DNA from 3 places in the Ruegeria sp. AL2 genome. Region 2 is predicted to be linked to each of the others. Evidence: riboswitches for the same ligand, from Rfam matches in the RefSeq annotation. Region 2 holds a riboswitch; each other region holds the start of a gene.

Region 1 (6,242 bases), on a different contig from region 2:
GGCTCTTACCTGGGGGTTATCGATTTGGCCGTGACCGCCGGGCTGGACGGCAAAGTGCGAATCCGGGATAGCCGCGTCGAACTGCGCCCGGTTATCAGCAACGGCACAGCCGTCGGGGAAGACCGTGAAATTGCGGGCCTGTGTGAGGTGGCGCATCGCATGACCCGTCAATCCGTTGCGGCACCGGTGGCACATATCCCGGATACATTGCACAGCTATTTCAGTTGCTGTGCGCCGGATCGCGGGCTGACCCTTGTAGCTGCGGCGCAAGCCGCCGCACTGCGCCCGCTTTTGCAGGGAACAGACCTGGCGGATATGCCGATTCTGTCGGTTGTTTCGCCTGCCAAATCCGGCGGGCGCTCAGGCCCCCGCCATTATACCGAGGTACCCGCCGGAGAAATATGTTTGCGTCATGTCGCGGATCTGCATGTGTTTCCCAACGAGCTGCGCGCAATCCGGATCAGCGGTGCGCATCTGCTGGACTGGTTGGAGATGTCGGCCAGCGTATTCAACCAGTTAAAGCCCGGTTCCGAGCCCGAACTGATCAACCCTAAACGGGCCGGGTACAATTTCGACATCGTGTTTGGACTGTCTTATCAGATCGACCCTACTCAGCCGCCTCGATACGATGCGCAGGGGAAAATGATCCATCCAGACCACAGGCGGATCAGCGATCTGACATATGCAGGCCGCCCCGTACGACCGGAGCAGATGTTCGTTATGGCGCTGAACAATTGCCGCGCCAGCGGAGGCGGGCATTTCCCGCATGCGACAACGTCTGAGTTCATCAGCCTGCCACCGCTGAGCATCAAGGACCTTGTGCGGGATTACCTGGCGCAGCACCTTCCGCCCGATCCGATCGTCACGCAGCCCTACCCGTTCTCGCTGATGCCGCAGCGGGGCGTGACAACAATTCTTCGAACAGGTCCGGGCGCCCCGAAATATTTGGATGAGTTGCGCAGGTTCGATCCCGTGTTGCTGGGCTCGGATGGCAGGGGATTTGAACGCATCCGCCTGACGCTCTGACGGGTTGTCTTTTCCCGTTGCCTTCCCTATATCCGGACTCGAGAGGTTGGCGCGGGCGAGCGCCTCGCCAACCTGGTCAGGTCCGGAAGGAAGCAGCCACAACGAGCCCCGCTTGGGTCGATGTCCAACCTCTCACTTCGTGAACCACAGCCACAGGAGGGCTTGATGATTGTAGTGAAAACCCTTCGGGCAGACTGGTTCTGATTCACCGGAATCACCGGACTGCCTGAACACACGACCTGCGGATGCGCGCATGCCATCCGTTGGCATTGCTGTTTCTGAAAACAGGCAGATAAATGTCTTATACGCTTTCGGACCTGGGATGGTCCTCTTACTTTGCCGCGCAGCATGCGGTTTTTCCTTCTGACACGCCCTTTCGTATCGCATCGGTACATCGGGACCGTCTGATCGGGCTGAGCCCGGATGGTGATATCCCTTTGCTGACACCGGATAATCCGACCGGTTCATATGCCGTTGGGGATTGGGTCCTTGCCGACGCCGAAAACCGCGTGCGTCACATTCTGGACCGGCGCAGCCTGCTGCAACGCAGGGCTGCCGGTACAGGTGCCGCAACACAACTGATAGCAGCCAATGTCGATGTGTTGTTCATCGTCAGCTCGTGCAACGCCGATTTCAACCTGCCCCGGCTGGAACGTTATCTGGCGCTGGCACATCAGGCCGGATGTTATCCTGTCGTTGTCCTGACGAAAGCTGACCAGTCGGATGACCCCGGCAGTTTCTCGGGACAAGTGCAATCTCTGGACCCTTTTTTGTCGGTACTGGCGATCAATGCGCTGGACCCGGCAGATATCGAAAAGGTTCTGGCATGGTGCCCCAAAGGCCAGACCGGCGCGCTGGTCGGGTCGTCGGGCGTGGGTAAAACGACGCTCAGCAACGCCATGACGGATCAAAACCTCGCCACCTCTGGAATTCGCGAAGACGACGCACGGGGCAGGCACACGACAACGGTGCGCGCGTTGCACCGGATGGGTAACGGTGGCTGGCTGATTGACACGCCGGGAATGCGCGCATTGCGTTTGTTGGACGCTCAGGACGGGATCGACAACGTGTTCTCGGACATCACAGAGCTTGGCCAAAGCTGCCGCTTTTCGGATTGTCAGCACGAGACCGAGCCCGGCTGTGCCGTGCAGAACGCAATAGGCAAGGGCGTTCTTGATCCGGCGCGGCTGGACCGTTGGCGCAAGCTGCGGCGCGAAGATCAGCGAAACTCGGAAACCGTTGCGCAATCGCGGGCGCGGGACAAGGCGTTCGGCAAGATGGTCCGCGGTGTCATGCAGGACAAGAAGCTTCGCAAACGGCCATAGCTGCAAGGTGTTATGGAAAACCTGCGTCGCGTCTGATCAGGCGATCAGGCGCGGCCAGACCGCTGCATTGCGCCGGGCAAATGCGCCTATGTGACCAATCTCCGGCAGCCCAAATTCGGCAGGCTTCAGAAGGTGGCGTCTGGCCCCGGGGCCATACAGATCGGCAAGGCGCCAAACCGCCTCGGGCGGAACCATCTGGTCGTCTTCGAACGTGAACAGATCCACAGCTGTTCCAGAACTGCCCCAATGCGCATCAGGCAAATTCTGCCCGATCTCGGGAACGTAGCTAAGAGGAGCTGTGCACCATTTGCGCCATTGCCAGTAGACCGAGGCGGGCAGGTCCGAGCCAAACCCGATTGCTTTGCCAGGCAGATAGCCAAGCGCCCGCACCATCAGCGGTGCATGGCCATACCAGAACAGCCCCGCCAGCCCCCGATAGGGCCATGGGTGATCTTTCAAAGTCACCAGCCCCGAACACACACCGATCATTCGGTCGATCTGGTCGATATCCGGCTGCACCGGCCCCAGCATCGCACCGACGGAATGGCCGATGGTCCACTGCTGCGCCATTTGAAACCGCCGGCGCATTTCGGCCCGTGCCGCTGGCATGTCGATCAACGCCCAATCCGCCATTGTTGCAGTTGCGTCTTTCAGGCGGCCAACCAAAGAAAGCCCGTAGTCCCGATAGTCATAGGTCAGGCAAGCTATCCCCCGCTCGGTAGCCAGCCATCGCGCGAAGTGTTGATAATAGTCACGCGGCACACCCGTGGCACTGTTAAGTACGACAACGGTTTCCGGCTCACCCACTGGCCGGTACAGCCGCGCCGACAAGGTCACGGACCCTGACGGAAAGCGGAAATCTTCGATCAACACCGTCTGTTCCGTATCCAACATGATCCCCGGCTTTCGCTGAAACAATGGTTTGCCTGCCTTCGATGCCGACGAAACTAAGCCGGAACGTAAACCGCATCCAGCATGACCAAACGTCCGGCCTAAAGATCGGCTTGACTCGGAACGCGATCAGGCGCTAGCGGTTGTGTGATGGTTTCCGGCCCCCACAAGAGGTCGGGATGAAAAGGGAACACGGTGCGGTTTGTCTGGTCACACAGATATCAACCAAGTCCGCGACTGCCCCCGCAACTGTAAGCGGTAAGCAATGCCGAAATACCACTGGCCCACGGGCTGGGAAGGTCGGCAGAGCAATGACCCGCAAGTCAGGAGACCTGCCATCGGAACTGAAACCGAAACTCGGGCGGGGTGTCCGGGCAGGTCCTGACAGCGAGATGCTGTCCCACCTGCCCCAATATCCAGCCCACCACGCGCGGAGGGCGCAGGATGATCTGGAAGACAAAGTCACACGAATACAGCGCAACTGTGTGCCAGCGGACGGGCAATACCTGCCCGGCTTTGGCGCGACTGGCCCGCTCGATTTCCGAAGCCATGGCGCAGGCGGTTTCGGCCACCAGCGAAGATTTCGAATTTGAAGGCAACAGCGCGCTGTCACATTGCGCGGAAGGGTGCATGGCAACGATCCGAGCGCGATCCGACAGCGTTCGCGTTTTCTGCGGGGCGCACCCTGATACGGCAATTCGGGACCTTGATGCCTATGCCGATTTGATCTTCGGACCTACATTCGGCACGCTGCCCTCGGGCATTGTCGCGAACCCGCCTTGCGCCATGATCGAGGTTTCAACGATCCGGCCCCGGAAAACCGGCTACGCACCCCAGCAGCTGTCAGCTTGATCCCACTTCCACCTGTGCCGGGGTGATCCGGGACGCCCAGGCCAGCTGCGCATCGGTTTCGACAGCGCAGGGGCGCACGGCCCGCAGGCGGTCCAGTGCGTCGCTGGCGCGTTCACCGCATTCAACCATCAGTCGCAGAACAATCATCCCGGATCTGCCGCACCCCCCACGGCAATGCACAAGAACCCGGCCACCGCCCGACAGCGCATGTCGGGCCGTGGCGCTGACCTCTGGCCAGGCCTTCTGAACCGCCTGCGTCGGTGCTCCAAAATCTTCGATCGGCAGGTGAACCCACCGGCTGGCACGGCTTTGGATGTCGCTGCCAAAGTGCTGCGCGCCATCCTGAAGCATTTCAACATCCGTCGTCATTGAAATCACAAGGCCCGGTTTCCAAGCCGCAATCATATCCAGATCGCCGACGTAATCCCCGCCACGCCCGGGCATTGAAGTAAGGGCAAGCGTTCCGCCTCCGACCTGCAGAGCAAAAATGACCAGCTGCGACATGAAGTGCGTCCTCCCCCAAGGTACTCTTTAAGAAATGAGTCATTAAATCCGCTGGACCAGTTTAGTTGGAAACCAGCCCGTTTCTGAAACAAAAAATCATCACGCCCCACAGTGGACGCGGAGTGCCGCCGCCACTACGCTGTGCCGAAGCACCGAATCCGAGCGAGAAGACATGACAGACACGCCAAGCCCCGCCTATCAGGTTCTCGCCCGCAAATACCGCCCGGAAACCTTTGCCGACCTGGTGGGTCAAGATGCTATGGTGCGCACCCTAAAAAACGCCTTCGAGGCCGACCGGATTGCGCAGGCCTTTATCATGACCGGCATTCGCGGAACGGGAAAAACCACCACGGCGCGGATCATCGCCAAAGGCATGAACTGCATCGGACCGGATGGAACCGGAGGACCGACAACCGAGCCTTGCGGTCAGTGCGAGCATTGCGTCGCAATCATGGAAGGTCGCCATGTCGATGTGATGGAAATGGATGCGGCCAGCCGTACCGGCGTCAACGATATCCGCGAGATCATCGACAGTGTCCGCTATCGCGCCGCCAGTGCACGCTACAAGATCTACATCATCGACGAGGTTCACATGCTCTCGACCAGCGCATTCAACGCGCTGCTCAAGACGCTCGAGGAACCGCCCGCACATGTGAAATTCATCTTCGCGACCACCGAGATTCGCAAAGTGCCGGTCACGGTTCTGTCGCGGTGTCAGCGCTTTGACCTGCGCCGGATCGAGCCCGAAGACATGATCGGCCTGCTGCGCAAGATCGCCGGGGCCGAGAGCGCGCAGATCGCCGACGATGCGCTGGCGTTGATCACCCGCGCCGCAGAAGGATCGGCCCGCGACGCGACCTCATTGCTGGATCAGGCAATCTCGCACGGGGCCGGAGAGACGACGGCAGATCAGGTCCGTGCGATGCTGGGTCTGGCCGATCGTGGACGGGTTCTGGACCTGATGGACATGATCCTGCGCGGTGACGCGGCAGGGGCGCTCACTGAACTGAGCGGTCAATATGCGGAAGGCGCAGACCCTCTGGCCGTGCTGCGCGATCTGGCCGAAATCACGCATTGGGTGTCCGTCGTAAAGATCACACCTGACGCGGCCCAGGACCCGACGGTTTCCCCCGACGAACGCACACGGGGCCAGCACATGGCCGAGGCCTTGCCAATGCGGGTTCTGACCCGGATGTGGCAAATGCTGCTGAAGGCGCTGGAGGAAGTCTCTGCCGCGCCCAACGCGATGATGGCCGCCGAAATGGCTGTTATCCGACTGACGCATGTCGCCGATTTGCCCAGCCCCGAAGAGCTGATCAAACGGCTGCAAGACGCCCCACCTTCGCCACCCGGCGGGCCGGGCGGGGGCATGTCACCGTCCCGGCAGGCCCCGGTGGCAACGCAATCCAACGCGACCCCGCCGCCTGCCTATGCATCGCCCCCGCGCGGCGCGGGTGGCGCACCGGTTGCCGCGCTGGCGCAGGATGCCCAGACGGCCCTGGCCCGCTATCCAACCTTCGGGCATGTGGTGGAACTGATCCGCACAAACCGCGATGTGAAACTGCTTGTCGAGGTGGAAAGCGGCGTGCGCCTTGTGTCGTACCAGCCTGGCCGGATCGAATTCACCCCGACGCCTCAGGCACC
Region 2 (6,242 bases):
ACGGGGCGAACAAACCCACCGCCTGGAGCCCGCGGGCGCGCAAGCTGCGGATCAGGGCCGCGACCGGGGCTGTGTCTGCTGATGTCAGATAAGCGCGGTAGAAGGTTACGAGAATGCGTTTAGCATCGTTCTCGAACGCGCAATCCACCGGGATGACACCCTGTTCCGGGCACCACGCACCGCATTCGGGCACGGTTTTCGCGCCCATCACCGGGCCGGCATAAAGCCCTGCTGCTAACGCCATCTGGGCCAATGCGGCCTGCGCGGCGACTTCTCCGCCGGTATCACACAGATGTGCCAGCCGCCGCAGGGTCGAGAGGGGCAGGGTCGAATACTCATCCAACCGAGTGTCTTCGCGCCCATCCGCCGGTAAAACGGCCAGCGCGATGCCTTTGGCCTGTGCCAGTGCCAGAACCTGTTGCAACCCGTAAGACCAATAGGGCACGCCACCGATCAGACGGATCAGGATGCCCTTTGCGCCTTCAAGTGTCTGTTCAACATAGGTGTCGACGGACAGTGGGTGTTTCAATGCTGCAAGATTGGCCAGTCGCAAGGTTGGCATCCGCCCCTCAGGTCCGCCGCCGCGATGCCAGCCCGCCGCGAAAGCGCTCAGGTCACTGTCGGAAAAGGACAGTACAACCAGATCAGCCGGGCTTTGGCCCAGATCGGTTGGGGTCTCGGTTTCCTCGAGCCCGTGGCTTTCGCGAAAGACGACGTGCATGACTTACTCGGCAACCTCGGTCACACCCACTAGGATATCACGGATCTCAGCCTCTTTGATGTCGTCATGTTCGGCAATGACGACCAGGCGCGAGCGGCGCTCTTCACCGGGCTCCCACGGGCGGTCGTATTGGTGACGAACCCGTACGCCGACAGCCTGAACCAGCAGGCGCATCGGTTTGCCAGTGACGGCGGCATAGCCTTTGACGCGCAGGATATTCAGCTCAGTTGCCAGACGTTCAATCCTGGCAACCAGTTCCGCCGGGTCGGTCTGTTCCGGCAACTCGACGATGATGCTTTCGAAATCGTCATGCTCATGATCGTGATGGCCATCGTGATGTGACGGGCGCGCGTCCATGTCATCTTCGGCGGCAGCCTCAAGGCCAAGCACGACACGAACGTCGACGACACCCTCGGCAACCTCGACGACGGGAAGCGGGCGCGGCGCCTCAGCGGCGATGATCTGTTTAGCTTTCGCGACACCTTCGGGACCTGCCAGATCGGGCTTGGTCAGCAGGATGATATCCGCGCACGAGATCTGATCCTCGAACACCTCGGACAAGGGTGTTTCGTGGTTGATCGAGTCATCAGCCAGCCGTTGGGCATCCACCGCTTCAACGTTCGGAGCAAAGCGACCGGCGGCCACGGCCTCGGCATCGGCCAGCGCAATAACGCCATCAACGGTAATTTTCGAACGGATATCAGGCCAATCAAACGCTTTCAGCAGCGGTTTGGGCAGTGCAAGGCCGGATGTTTCGATCAAAATGTGATCCGGGCGCGGTTCCAGCGCCATCAGCGCCTCGATGGTCGGGATGAAATCGTCGGCCACGGTGCAGCAGATGCAGCCGTTTGCCAGTTCCATGATGTTTTCCGCAGGGCATTCCGGAATCGCGCAGGACTTCAGGATGTCGCCATCAACACCCACATCGCCAAACTCGTTAACAACAATCGCAAGGCGCTTGCCCTGCGGGTTCTGCATCAGATGGCGCACCAGCGTGGTTTTGCCCGAGCCCAGAAAGCCGGTGATCACAGTGACGGGGAGTTTTTCAAGGTTCGACATGATCTCAGGCTCCAATCGGGGGAATGCGCGAGGCGCAGTTTTTGCGGAAATGTTCAGGACGGTCGCGCCATTTCACCAGACCATCGCCTGTGGCCAGATACTTAGTCGCGCCATCGATGATGACATCGACGTGATCGATTTCGTTCAGATTCTCGTAAACAAAGGTCCAGCGATCCGGCCCGCCCCGAAGCACGATGGAACAGCCCTGATCGCAGTTCGAAAGGCATTCGACCGGTTTCAGAATGATGCCATCCGGCAGGACAGCCTGTTCCAGGGCCTTGTGCAACAATGTGCCGGGTCGCTCAGCGTCATCCTCGACGGGCAGACCCCGGCGGCAAGTCGTGCAGACCAGTAGCTCTACCGGTTCGTTCTCGGTCATGTCTCTCATCCCCCCAAATCCTCTTCGCGGGGGACGGGGTTTCATGCGGGCACCACGTCTGCACATGGACCCGACACCGGAACACCCCGCCCGGTTTCAACTTCGGGTGTTGGCAGGTCTCCCGGCTTGCGGATGCCAGAGCGGTCGCTCTGTCGGATGTCCCGCCTTCCCGGCACAGGCCAGTGGTATTGGGCATCCTCTCCGGTCACGGTCGCGGGGGCGGCTGCGTTTAGCGGATGAACCGTTGACGCATTCCCTTTTCATCGGCTGTCGCCGACACCAACGACAGGGACATGCGGCACCGCTGACCCGCTTGTCAAGCGGTTCGCGCGCAACAAATAGGCCAAGGAGAAAAAAGCGACCTGTAGGCGTCGTTCGGCGGCATGAAGAATGTGTTCGGTATGTGGTCGCATGACGGGAAAACGACGAAATTGGAGATGCGTCATATGAAAGTGGGATTTATCGGTCTGGGTAACGTAGGCGGCAAGCTTTCGGGATCCCTTTTGCGCAACGGCATTGATCTGACTGTGCATGACCTGAACGCGGATCTGGTGGCCGAGTTTGTCGCCAAAGGTGCAAAGGCGGCTGAGGGGCCCGCCCAGTTGATGCGCGATTGCGATGCGGTGATCACCTGTCTGCCGTCTCCGGCAGCATCGGACGCAGTCATGCAGGAGATGTTGCCCGAAGTGGGCCCCGGTAAGATCTGGATGGAGATGTCGACCACGGACGAGGCCGAAGTCAAACGCCTGGGAGCCGAAGTCATATCGCGCGGCGGTGCGGCCGTCGATTGCCCGGTTTCTGGCGGGTGCCACCGTGCCGCGACGGGCAATATCTCGATCTTTGCGGGCTGTGACCGGGAAACGTTTGAACGAATTCTGCCGTTCCTGACGACAATGGGTCGTCGGGTTTTGCACACCGGCGAACTGGGCTCGGCCTCGGTGCTGAAAGTGATGACCAATTATCTTGCCACCGCCAACCTGATCACCTGCGCCGAAGCACTGGTTACGGCAAAGGCTGCGGGGATGGATCTGAACACGACCTATGAGGCGATCAAAATCTCGTCCGGCACGTCCTTCGTGCACGAAACCGAAAGTCAGGTCATCTTGAACGGGTCGCGCGATATTTCCTTCACCATGGATCTGGTGAAGAAGGATATCGGTCTGTTTCAGGAGGTCGCCGACCGCGCCGGGGTGCCGCTGGAAATAAACCCGGTGATGATCAACATCTTTAACGATGGTATCGCACGCTATGGCGAACGCGAGCTTTCACCAAATATTATCAAGCGGCTGGAAGAGGCAACCGGCCTGGATATCACCGCCCCGGGCTTCCCTGCCGAAATGACGGATGATGAGCCGGAGGAGCCGGGATACGAGGTTGTGCCACAAGGGCGCGCCTGAACGTAAAGCACATACCAGACAAAATCTCGCCCCTTGAACGAGCAGGGGTAGGCAGGTGTTCCGAAAAACACGCCATATCTGGCCCGCAATTCGACAGAATCGCGGGCCTTGAACGTCTTGAAATACCGAGCGTCGCACGCGTGTACTGCGGGGTTAAGTCAGCGATTTGGATGTTGTTGGAGGCGAGTACCGGAATCGAACCGGTGTACACGGATTTGCAATCCGCTGCGTCACCACTCCGCCAACTCGCCTTTTCAAGTAAAATCAAATACTTGCTGTGGTGTGACTGGGTTTTTAACAGCTTTCCTCGGGGGCGTCCAGTGGATTGCGTGCGAATTTGCCGGCAAGACTGAAATTTGCCGAAGTCCATGCCCAAGGAGGTGATCACGATTTAGGTTGCGGCAACAGGGGCGTTGCTGGAAGGTTCAGGATATGGCACAAGCCCGACATCTTTGGGAATGAGACGAGATATCCAATGACTGACTTCGCAGCCCGGCGCCGCACAATGGTTGATACACAGATCCGCCCCTCTGACGTCACCAAGTTCCCGATCATTGAGGCTATGCTGAGTGTTCCGCGGGAGAGCTTCGTACCCGATTCTCAACGTGAAGCGGCCTATGTGGACGGCCTGATTGATCTGGGTGGCGGGCGCAGCATGCTGGAGCCGCGGACCCTGGCTAAAATGCTGGACGTGCTGAACATATCCAAGGATGAGATGGTCCTCGATATCGCTCCGGCAATGGGATATTCCACGGCTGTCACCGCACGGATGGCTGAGTTGGTTGTGGGTGTTGAATGCGACGAAACCCTTGCAGCCGAGGCGCAAAACCTCTTGGCCGAAGCTGACGTGCACAACGCCATCATCCACGTTGGCGCGCTGGAACAGGGTGTGGCGGAACACGGCCCCTATGATGCGATCATGGTGCAGGGCGGTGTCGAGCAGGTGCCCGATGCCCTGTTGGATCAACTCAAGGACCACGGTCGGATCGTGTGTCTGTTTGTCAACGGCAACCTGGGTACCGTGCGGATCGGTCGAAAAACCGGTGGTCGCGTCAGTTGGCGTGATGTGTTCAATGCCAATGCGCCGGTTCTGGAAGGTTTTTCGGCAGAGTGTGCATTTTCGCTATAGTCCGCCGATAGATTTTTCTATCGCCTTGATTAGTTGAAAAGAAGGCCGCAAACTGCCTGTAGGGCAGTGTAATTTCGTTTGAGAGGATTTTGGTATGCGTGGTTCGGCGACAGGTAAGCTGGTCAGGGCGTTTGCTGTGACCGCAGGACTTGCCATGAGCGTGATGCCAGGGCGTGCAGCGTGGGCAGACAACATAACGGATGCGTTCATCGGCGCGTATAACACCAGTGGATTGCTTGAGCAGAACCGGGCGTTGCTGCGCGCGGCGGATGAAGATGTGGCCATTGCGCTTTCTGCGTTGCGGCCAATCATCAACTGGACCGTGCAGGTCAGCCAGGATTACACCCGTTCGCGGGTCAATAATGTCGTGACGACAAACGAGCCGTCGCGGTTCTTTTCGGGCCTGACGCTGAGCCAGCTTTTGTATGATGGCGGCGCGTCGGTGCTGGGCAAGCAGTCGGCGCAGGAAACGGTGCTATCGACCCGGCAAACCCTGATCGATATCGAACAACAGGTTCTTATCCGCGCAGCAAATGCCTATCTGGGCGTCCTGTTGCAGGAAGAGACCGTGGCGATCCGCCAGAACAACGTGGATGTGTCGGCAGAGGAACTTAGGGCATCGAATGACCGCTTCGAAGTGGGCGAAGTAACCCGGACGGACGTCGCATTGTCCGAAGCGCAGCTGGCAAGCTCTCAGGCGGATCTGGCTGTGGCACGCGGTGAATTGAGCATTGCCCAGGCCGAATACGTGAACGCGGTCGGAAAGGCACCGGGGCGAACGGCTGGCCAGCCGAGCCTGCCCAATCTGCCGCGTTCCGAAGCTGAAGCTGTGAACCTGGCGCAACGCAACCACCCGGCCATTCTGTCGGCACAGCATCAGGTCAGGGCGTTCGATCTGGTCGTGCAGCAACAGCGGGCCAACCTTGGGCCGAATGTCAGCCTGAATGCCGATGCAGGCGTGTCCGAGCGCTATGACAATAATGACTATGTGAACGACGCGACCGTGTCGCTGAACTTCAATCAACCCATCTACGCAGGTGGCCGGTTGGCGGCAAATGTGCGCCGCGCGATGGCCAGCCGCGATGCCTCGCGTGCGAATCTTCTGAACGTTCAAAAGAACATCACGCAGGGTGTGACCGACCGGTATGCGGCGTTTCAGGCGGCCAGCGCCAGTTTGAGGGCGTCAACCGAGCGCGTTAACGCCTCGCAGGTGGCATTTGATGGCATCCGGGAAGAGGCGACTCTGGGCGCGCGAACAACTCTGGATGTATTGAATGCACAGCAGGATTTGCTGGATGCACAGCTGGCGGAAGTTGCTTCGCGCACCGAACGGTCGCGGGCTGCCTATCAGTTGTTGCAGGCGCAGGGCCTTCTGACAGCCGAGCGTCTTGGGCTGGCGGTGCAAATCTATGATCCGACTTTGTATTACAACCTGGTCAAGAATGCACCTGGACAGGTCAGCAAGCAAAGCAAGGATCTGGATCGTGTTCTCAAAGCGTTGCGCCGGGACTGATCGCCAATACTATTTGTTGTGAGGCACGGATTGTTTGGCTACAC
Region 3 (6,242 bases), on a different contig from region 2:
CACCGTCAAGAACGGGTGGCTGACCGGCGTAGGCACAGCGGATTTCTTCAAGCGCAATCAGTGTCATGCCAAATCCAGTATGATCAGACCCGCGCAAAGAGCACCAAGACCTGCGGCAAAAACGATGTCCCTTCGGGTCAGGGTAAAGTCCTGAAGCAACAGCATTCGGCCTGAAAAACCCCGGCATTTCATCGCATCAAGAATGCGTTCGGATCTTTCGATCGCGCGCACCAGCATCATGCCCACGAGATAGCCAAAGCTGCGATAGGTGTGCCAGTTTGTTGCCGGGCGAAAGCCGCGCACTTTCATGGCCGCGCGCAGGCGCAGGTATTCTTCCCGCAGAACCTCGATATATCGGATGGTGAACATCAAAAGGTGAACCAGCTTTTCGGGGCAGCGCAGGCGGTGCAGGGCGTGGCCAAGCGTGACCGGCTCCATCGTGCCGACCAGCACCATAAGGGACAGGATGACCGCGTTGGCCGTCAAGGCGATCTCGACCGCTTTCCGGAAGCCCTGCCAGCTTGCGGGAAACCCCCAGAGCGTAAACATCGGGTCGCCGGGCATGGAGAATGGCAACAACACCAGCATGAACAGGATGAACCCGTCCATCATGGCCATGCGTTTCAATGTCTTCCGCCAGGGCAGACGCGACGCGGCAAGAAGCGAAAGGGACACCGCCAGAGCCGCGCACAGCGCTGTCAGCGAGGACACCGCCACTGTCACCACCGCGAAGACAACCGCCATAACGATCCGCATCCTAGGATCAAGCGGGTTGATCGCGCCGCGCCGCTGCGCGCCCGCTTTGACCAGCGTGCTTTCCTGTTGTCCCAGAACATGCGCCATCAGGCCGCCAGCTTGCGGCGTGCCGCAAAGTAAAAGCCCAGACCAAACAGACCGACAATATATCCGATCCCACCCAGAACAGTTTGCAGATCATTTTGTTCGCGGTAAGCCGCGATTTCCCGACGCAGCGGGCGCAGCTCATCCCGCACGGCCCTGGCAATGACCTGTTGTTGTTCAGTGCTGAGCACCGCCGCTGCCTGGGCAGGTGCGTTTGTTGGCGGGGTATCAGGTTCCGCTTCAACGCCCATGATCCGGGCGACATCCGCAGCGGGCATGGTGACCTCGGCCACATGTCCGGCACCAAGGTTTGCAAAGAATGTATGGGCCACCGGCGCGTTTGGCGTGTAGATAAAAAACCCGTCTGCATCTGTTACGATACGGCCCAGCTCGGCTCCGTCCGGGCCGTTGACGATGACCTCGGTATCGCTTGCCATGTCGCCGTTGGAAAAGCCGATTTCGCCTTCGATGGCGTCACCGGATTTAAACACTCCGGCTATGACCTTATGCGCTAAGGCAGGTAGGGGTGCGCAGCACAGCGCCAGAATGATTGCCAGATACCTCATGCGACCGCTCGTTTGACAAACAGCTCGGGCTTGACCTTGCGCGCCAGCAAAACCGCGAACCCGGTCAGGATCGCCTCAATCGCCATGACAGGAATATGTGCAAAGAAAACAATCTTAGCCGCAGGCAGGAAGGCATCCCCGGACAAGGCCAGTGAAAACGCAACCATGCCGGTTGTGGCGGCAATGGCAAAGGCACCGCCGACCCCGCCCCATATCGCACCTTGCAGCGGTGAGCCGTGGGCGATCAGGCGGCTAAAGATCAGTCCGGCCAGAACCGCGGGCAATGCGATGTTCAGGGTGTTGATCCCCAATACCGTCAACCCGCCAAAGCCAAAGAAGACGGCTTGCAGCAAAAGCCCGACGAACAGGGCCGGGAATGCGGCCCACCCCAGCAAAAGCCCGGCCATACCGTTGAGGATCAGGTGCACCGACGACGGACCAATAGGAACATGGATCAGCGATGCCACGAAAAAGCTGGCTGACAGCACCCCCGCAGTGGGGATGCGATCAAGATCCAGCGACCTGAGGCCCATGGCAATTCCACCCGCCGCAGCGACGGCACCGCCGATCACGACCGGGTTGGACAAGGCTCCGTCAACGATATGCATCTACGGTTACTCCAAATCCCAGGCGCGGATCCAGATGACCGCGTCCTGGCTGAGTTCTTTGCCATTGTGTTCGGTCACGGGACCGGCGCCGAGCGCTGCAAAACCCCAATATCCGGCTTTCGGAACGCCGAACGTGAAATACCCGTTATCATCCGAGGTTGCGACCAATGCACCACCCGGCAACGGCGAGACGGTCGGGGCCGAAGCAGCCGTGCTTTCCATGTCCGGTTCTGCGGCCATGTACTCGATCTCGATCTCGGCACCCGCAACCGGTTGGCCTTCTGCCATAACTCGACCCGTAAAGGTCGAACCCGCGATGATGTTGGTCGGTTTGTTGAGCGGGATGATCTCAACCGGCAAGCCCACCGGGTTCATCCAGTCGGTCGGCAATTCGTTGCGGTTCAGGAATGCCTTGGCGATCTGCTGGATATAGATATCCTCAGACCCCTCGTAATAGGGCTGGGGAACTGTCACCAGCACATAGTCGCCCGACCGTTTGACCGGAACATAACCCTTGAATGCCGCGCCTTCGTTTTCCCCACCGGTGAAACGCACGGGTTCCAGAGTGTCCAGCAGGTCGGTTTTCTGACCGTTGTGGATCACGTAGAATTCCTGCGGCTTGTCCAGATCCATGACATGCCCGTTCGAGAACGGATGCCAGAAGATCAGCTTGACCGGAACATTCCCCGGTGCGTCGATCATGGTGTCAGAGGTGTATTCCAGCAGGAAATGCGCATTTGCCATCGCTGGAAGCGCCATCGCCACAGCGGCTGCAGAAAGCAGCTTGGTCATCAATAGTCGTCCTTGTCCCTTCGCACCAACCCCGGTACGAGATGCGTTTTGACTGCGGGGACGTCCAAGCCAAGCTGCTTTTTCAAGCATCCTGCTCCGACGCACATCCCGTCGCCGATTAGGAGTGCCCTTGTCAAAGGCACATGTCCGGCAGGTATCCTGACTTGCGGGTCAAAGCGTTGGGCTGGCCTTCCCGGATTAACTCCAGTGGCACTTCAGCCCTGCTCGCCGCTTACAGTTGCGGGTGCAGTTGCGGAATTGGGCCAAAGCCCGCACCGCATTCCCTATTGATTCCAGAGCACGCCCCGGAACCGGACATGCCGAGCGGCTTGCCAGACTTCTTCGGCATCCGTCAACGATCAATTGCGCTGGCTGTCAAAAAGTTCAGCGGGCAATGCCCTTTTTCCGGTTGATCCGCTTTGGATGCAGGTCTGGGTTTTTCGGGGGTGAAACTACCCTTCGAGCAGGTATCTTTCCGACAATGGCAAACTGGCCGCCCCCAATGACCGGGCATCCGGGCCCGCCGTCCCTGCCAGCACCAAGGGCCGTTCAAGCCCGGTCAGGTTCATATCGGATAGTTTGAGCTCAACCCTTTCCACCAGCCGCGCCTTGATATCAGCAGGCATCCAGCCATCAATCTTGACACATTCGAAATCGATCAGGCTGCAAGAAGAGACGATGGCATGGGCGATTCCGTACGCCGCCTGGTTCAGCCAATTCTCAAGGTGGGTTTCCGGTACGTCCCAATGCCGTGTCGTTTCCCAGATTGAGCCGGCTGTTTCGGCATTCCCACCAACTGCGCGCTCCAGCACATAAAGACTGGCGACATCTATCAATGGTTTCACTCCGCCTGCGTCGTCCGGCACAGGCAATGGACCAAGCGCACCGGCATTTCCCCGCCCTGAAAAGATGGAGCCGTTCAGAACCACCCCGCCCCCGATGAAGAAGCCGACATAGAAATACAGGAAATCTCGTGGGCCTTCTGCAGGGCCAAACACCAGCTCGGCACCGCAGGCCGCGGTTGCGTCGTTCTGCAAAAATACCGGCACGTCATAGCTTGCGGCTAGCGCGCCTTTCAGGTCCGCGTCACGCCACGGATCCATTTTTTCCTGAGGAACCTGCAGTGTTTGTGCCCAGTCCCAAAGGTAGAACGGCATGGCAATCCCAAGGCCCGCGATTCTGCTACGCGCCTCGGGCGACATTGACGCCATCACTTTGTCGAGGCTTTCTGTGGAAAAGCTCAATGTCGCCTCGGGCGTCGGAAAATCATAGGTCCGCCGTTCGCGGTGCCTGACGTTGCCAAGGAAATCCGTCAGCACCAGTTCGGTACTACGCCGCCCGACTTTGAGCCCAAAGAAATACGCGCCGTCCGGGTTCAGGCGCATGGGAACCGATGGCTGCCCGACTTTTCCCCGGATCGGTTCGCCCCGCAACAGCAACCCATCGTTCTCCAACTGGCGCATGATGACCGAGACCGTCTGCGCCGACAGGCCGGTCATGCGCGCGATTTCAGATTTTGCGAGGGCCTGATGGCGCCGGACCAGTGACAGGACAAGCCGTTCATTTCGGGCCCGCATTCCACTTTGGTTGGTGCCGCGCATGTCTGGCTCGCGTACGCCAGTAGTATTGCCCTGAGAGTTCATTGCAGACACGGCCATCCCCTTCATGACGACAATGTAAAAACCCTTCCTTTCTGTCAATAATAAATAAGAGTGATTTATTTATTGACTCGAAATTCGAATCTTGTGATGGTTTTCACGTTCGATCGGGCCGGTTTTCGCCCGATCAAACGTATGCCCGGACGGGCATTGGGAAAACTGGGAGGACTACCGATGAAACTTGCGAAACTTGCAGGCGCCACGGCGCTGGCGGTTACGGCCATGGCAAGCAGTGCAATGGCCGAAGGTGAAACCGTTTGCCTGATCACCAAGACGGATACCAACCCTTTCTTTGTTAAAATGAGAGAGGGTGCCACAGCCAAAGCCGAAGAGCTTGGCATGAAGCTGAAAGCCTTTGCCGGCAAAGTCGACGGAGACCACGAAACTCAGGTTCAGGCCATTGAAACCTGCATTCTGGATGGCGCAAAGGGTATCCTGCTGACCGCGTCGGATACGTCGTCTATCGTTCCAGCGGTGCAGCAGGCCCGCGATGCCGGGCTGCTGGTGATTGCGCTGGACACCCCACTTGAGCCTATCGACTCAGCCGACGCGACCTTTGCCACGGACAATTTCCTTGCGGGGCTTCTGATCGGACAATGGGCAAAAGCCACGCTGGGAGATGCGGCAAATGACGCCAAAATCGCCACGTTGGACCTTGCGGTCAGCCAGCCCACTGTGGATGTGCTTCGCAATCAAGGGTTCCTGCAGGGGTTCGGTGTTGATCTGGCCGATCCGAACGTGATTGGCGATGAAAACGACCCGCGTCTTGTTGGTAGCGATGTCACCGCTGGCAACGAAGAAGGCGGTCGTCGCGCCATGGAGAACCTGCTGGCCAAAGACCCGACGATCAACGTGGTGCACACCATCAACGAACCGGCGGCAGCGGGCGCTTATGAAGCGCTTAAGGCTATCGGGCGCGAAAATGACGTGTTGATCGTTTCCGTCGATGGCGGCTGCCCTGGCGTGCAGAACGTGGCGGACGGCGTCATCGGTGCAACATCACAGCAATACCCGCTGCTGATGGCATCGCTGGGCGTTGAGGCCGTCAAGAAATGGGCGGACGAAGGCGTGAAGCCCGAGAACACACCCGGTAAGGACTTTTTTGACACCGGTGTGGCGCTTGTGACGGATAAGGCCGCCGACGGCGTCGAGTCCATCTCGGTTCAGGAAGGCATGGACCTCTGCTGGGGTTAAGCTGAATGTTTGGAAGGCCGCTGCGCGGCCTTCCACTTATCAAAACCACCCACACGCCTGAAACCTTGCTAAAGTCGTCATAAACCTGACGCTTTGGGGGAAGTTCTATGTCCGATTCTTCACGACAAGCTGACGATTTCGAAACCGCCGCAAAAGGCAGCCCGGAGCAAGTCGCCGAGTTTGACGATCACCAACGCGGATTTGTCGGGACGGTTCAGCATTTTCTGCATGTGAACCCGTCGCTGGTCCCGCTGATTGTCCTTGTCGCTGCCATCGTCATCTTTGGTGTCTTATTAGGCCCCAAGTTCTTTTCGCCCTTTGCGCTGACATTGATCCTTCAGCAGGTTCAGATCGTCGGGATTGTGGCCGCGGCACAAAGCCTTGTGATCCTGACCGCAGGCATCGACCTGAGTGTTGGGGCCATCATGGTGATGTCGTCGGTTGTGATGGGGCAGTTTACCTTCCGCTATGGAATGCCGCCTTCGGTTGCGATTGTGTGCGGCCTTGCTGTTGGCTCGGCAATCGGGGCCTTGAACGGGTTTCTGGTCAGTCGCATCAAGCTGCCACCTTTCATCGTCACCCTT

What was found. A riboswitch is a leader RNA that binds a small molecule or an ion and turns the genes downstream of it on or off. The one in region 2 is predicted to bind cobalamin.
Region 1: another riboswitch for cobalamin. It lies ahead of ACR0ID_RS16535 (hypothetical protein); the one in region 2 lies ahead of ACR0ID_RS00320 (DUF1636 family protein).
Region 3: another riboswitch for cobalamin. It lies ahead of ACR0ID_RS17775 (DUF4198 domain-containing protein); the one in region 2 lies ahead of ACR0ID_RS00320 (DUF1636 family protein).

The regions. Positions count from the first base shown of each region.
Region 1 is NZ_JBQFXM010000016.1:45,793-52,034, forward strand. Features, by position in the region: gene ACR0ID_RS16515 (bifunctional 2',3'-cyclic-nucleotide 2'-phosphodiesterase/3'-nucleotidase) at 1-1,026, shown strand, start outside; RNA gene ffs (signal recognition particle sRNA small type) at 1,066-1,164, shown strand; gene rsgA (ribosome small subunit-dependent GTPase A) at 1,323-2,351, shown strand; gene ACR0ID_RS16530 (alpha/beta hydrolase family protein) at 2,388-3,245, opposite strand; cobalamin riboswitch at 3,378-3,596, shown strand; gene ACR0ID_RS16535 (hypothetical protein) at 3,687-4,094, shown strand; gene ACR0ID_RS16540 (protein-tyrosine phosphatase family protein) at 4,086-4,598, opposite strand; gene ACR0ID_RS16545 (DNA polymerase III subunit gamma/tau) at 4,771-6,242, shown strand, end outside.
Region 2 is NZ_JBQFXM010000001.1:65,512-71,753, forward strand. Features, by position in the region: gene cobN (cobaltochelatase subunit CobN) at 1-721, opposite strand, end outside; gene cobW (cobalamin biosynthesis protein CobW) at 725-1,780, opposite strand; gene ACR0ID_RS00320 (DUF1636 family protein) at 1,785-2,159, opposite strand; cobalamin riboswitch at 2,254-2,458, opposite strand; gene ACR0ID_RS00325 (NAD(P)-dependent oxidoreductase) at 2,561-3,556, shown strand; tRNA gene ACR0ID_RS00330 (tRNA-Cys) at 3,734-3,807, opposite strand; gene ACR0ID_RS00335 (protein-L-isoaspartate O-methyltransferase family protein) at 4,032-4,685, shown strand; gene ACR0ID_RS00340 (TolC family outer membrane protein) at 4,780-6,198, shown strand.
Region 3 is NZ_JBQFXM010000022.1:13,080-19,321, reverse strand. Features, by position in the region: gene ACR0ID_RS17795 (energy-coupling factor ABC transporter ATP-binding protein) at 1-67, opposite strand, end outside; gene cbiQ (cobalt ECF transporter T component CbiQ) at 64-843, opposite strand; gene ACR0ID_RS17785 (cobalt ABC transporter permease) at 843-1,406, opposite strand; gene cbiM (cobalt transporter CbiM) at 1,403-2,014, opposite strand; gene ACR0ID_RS17775 (DUF4198 domain-containing protein) at 2,021-2,806, opposite strand; cobalamin riboswitch at 2,939-3,137, opposite strand; gene ACR0ID_RS17770 (ROK family transcriptional regulator) at 3,259-4,449, opposite strand; gene ACR0ID_RS17765 (substrate-binding domain-containing protein) at 4,639-5,658, shown strand; gene ACR0ID_RS17760 (ABC transporter permease) at 5,766-6,242, shown strand, end outside.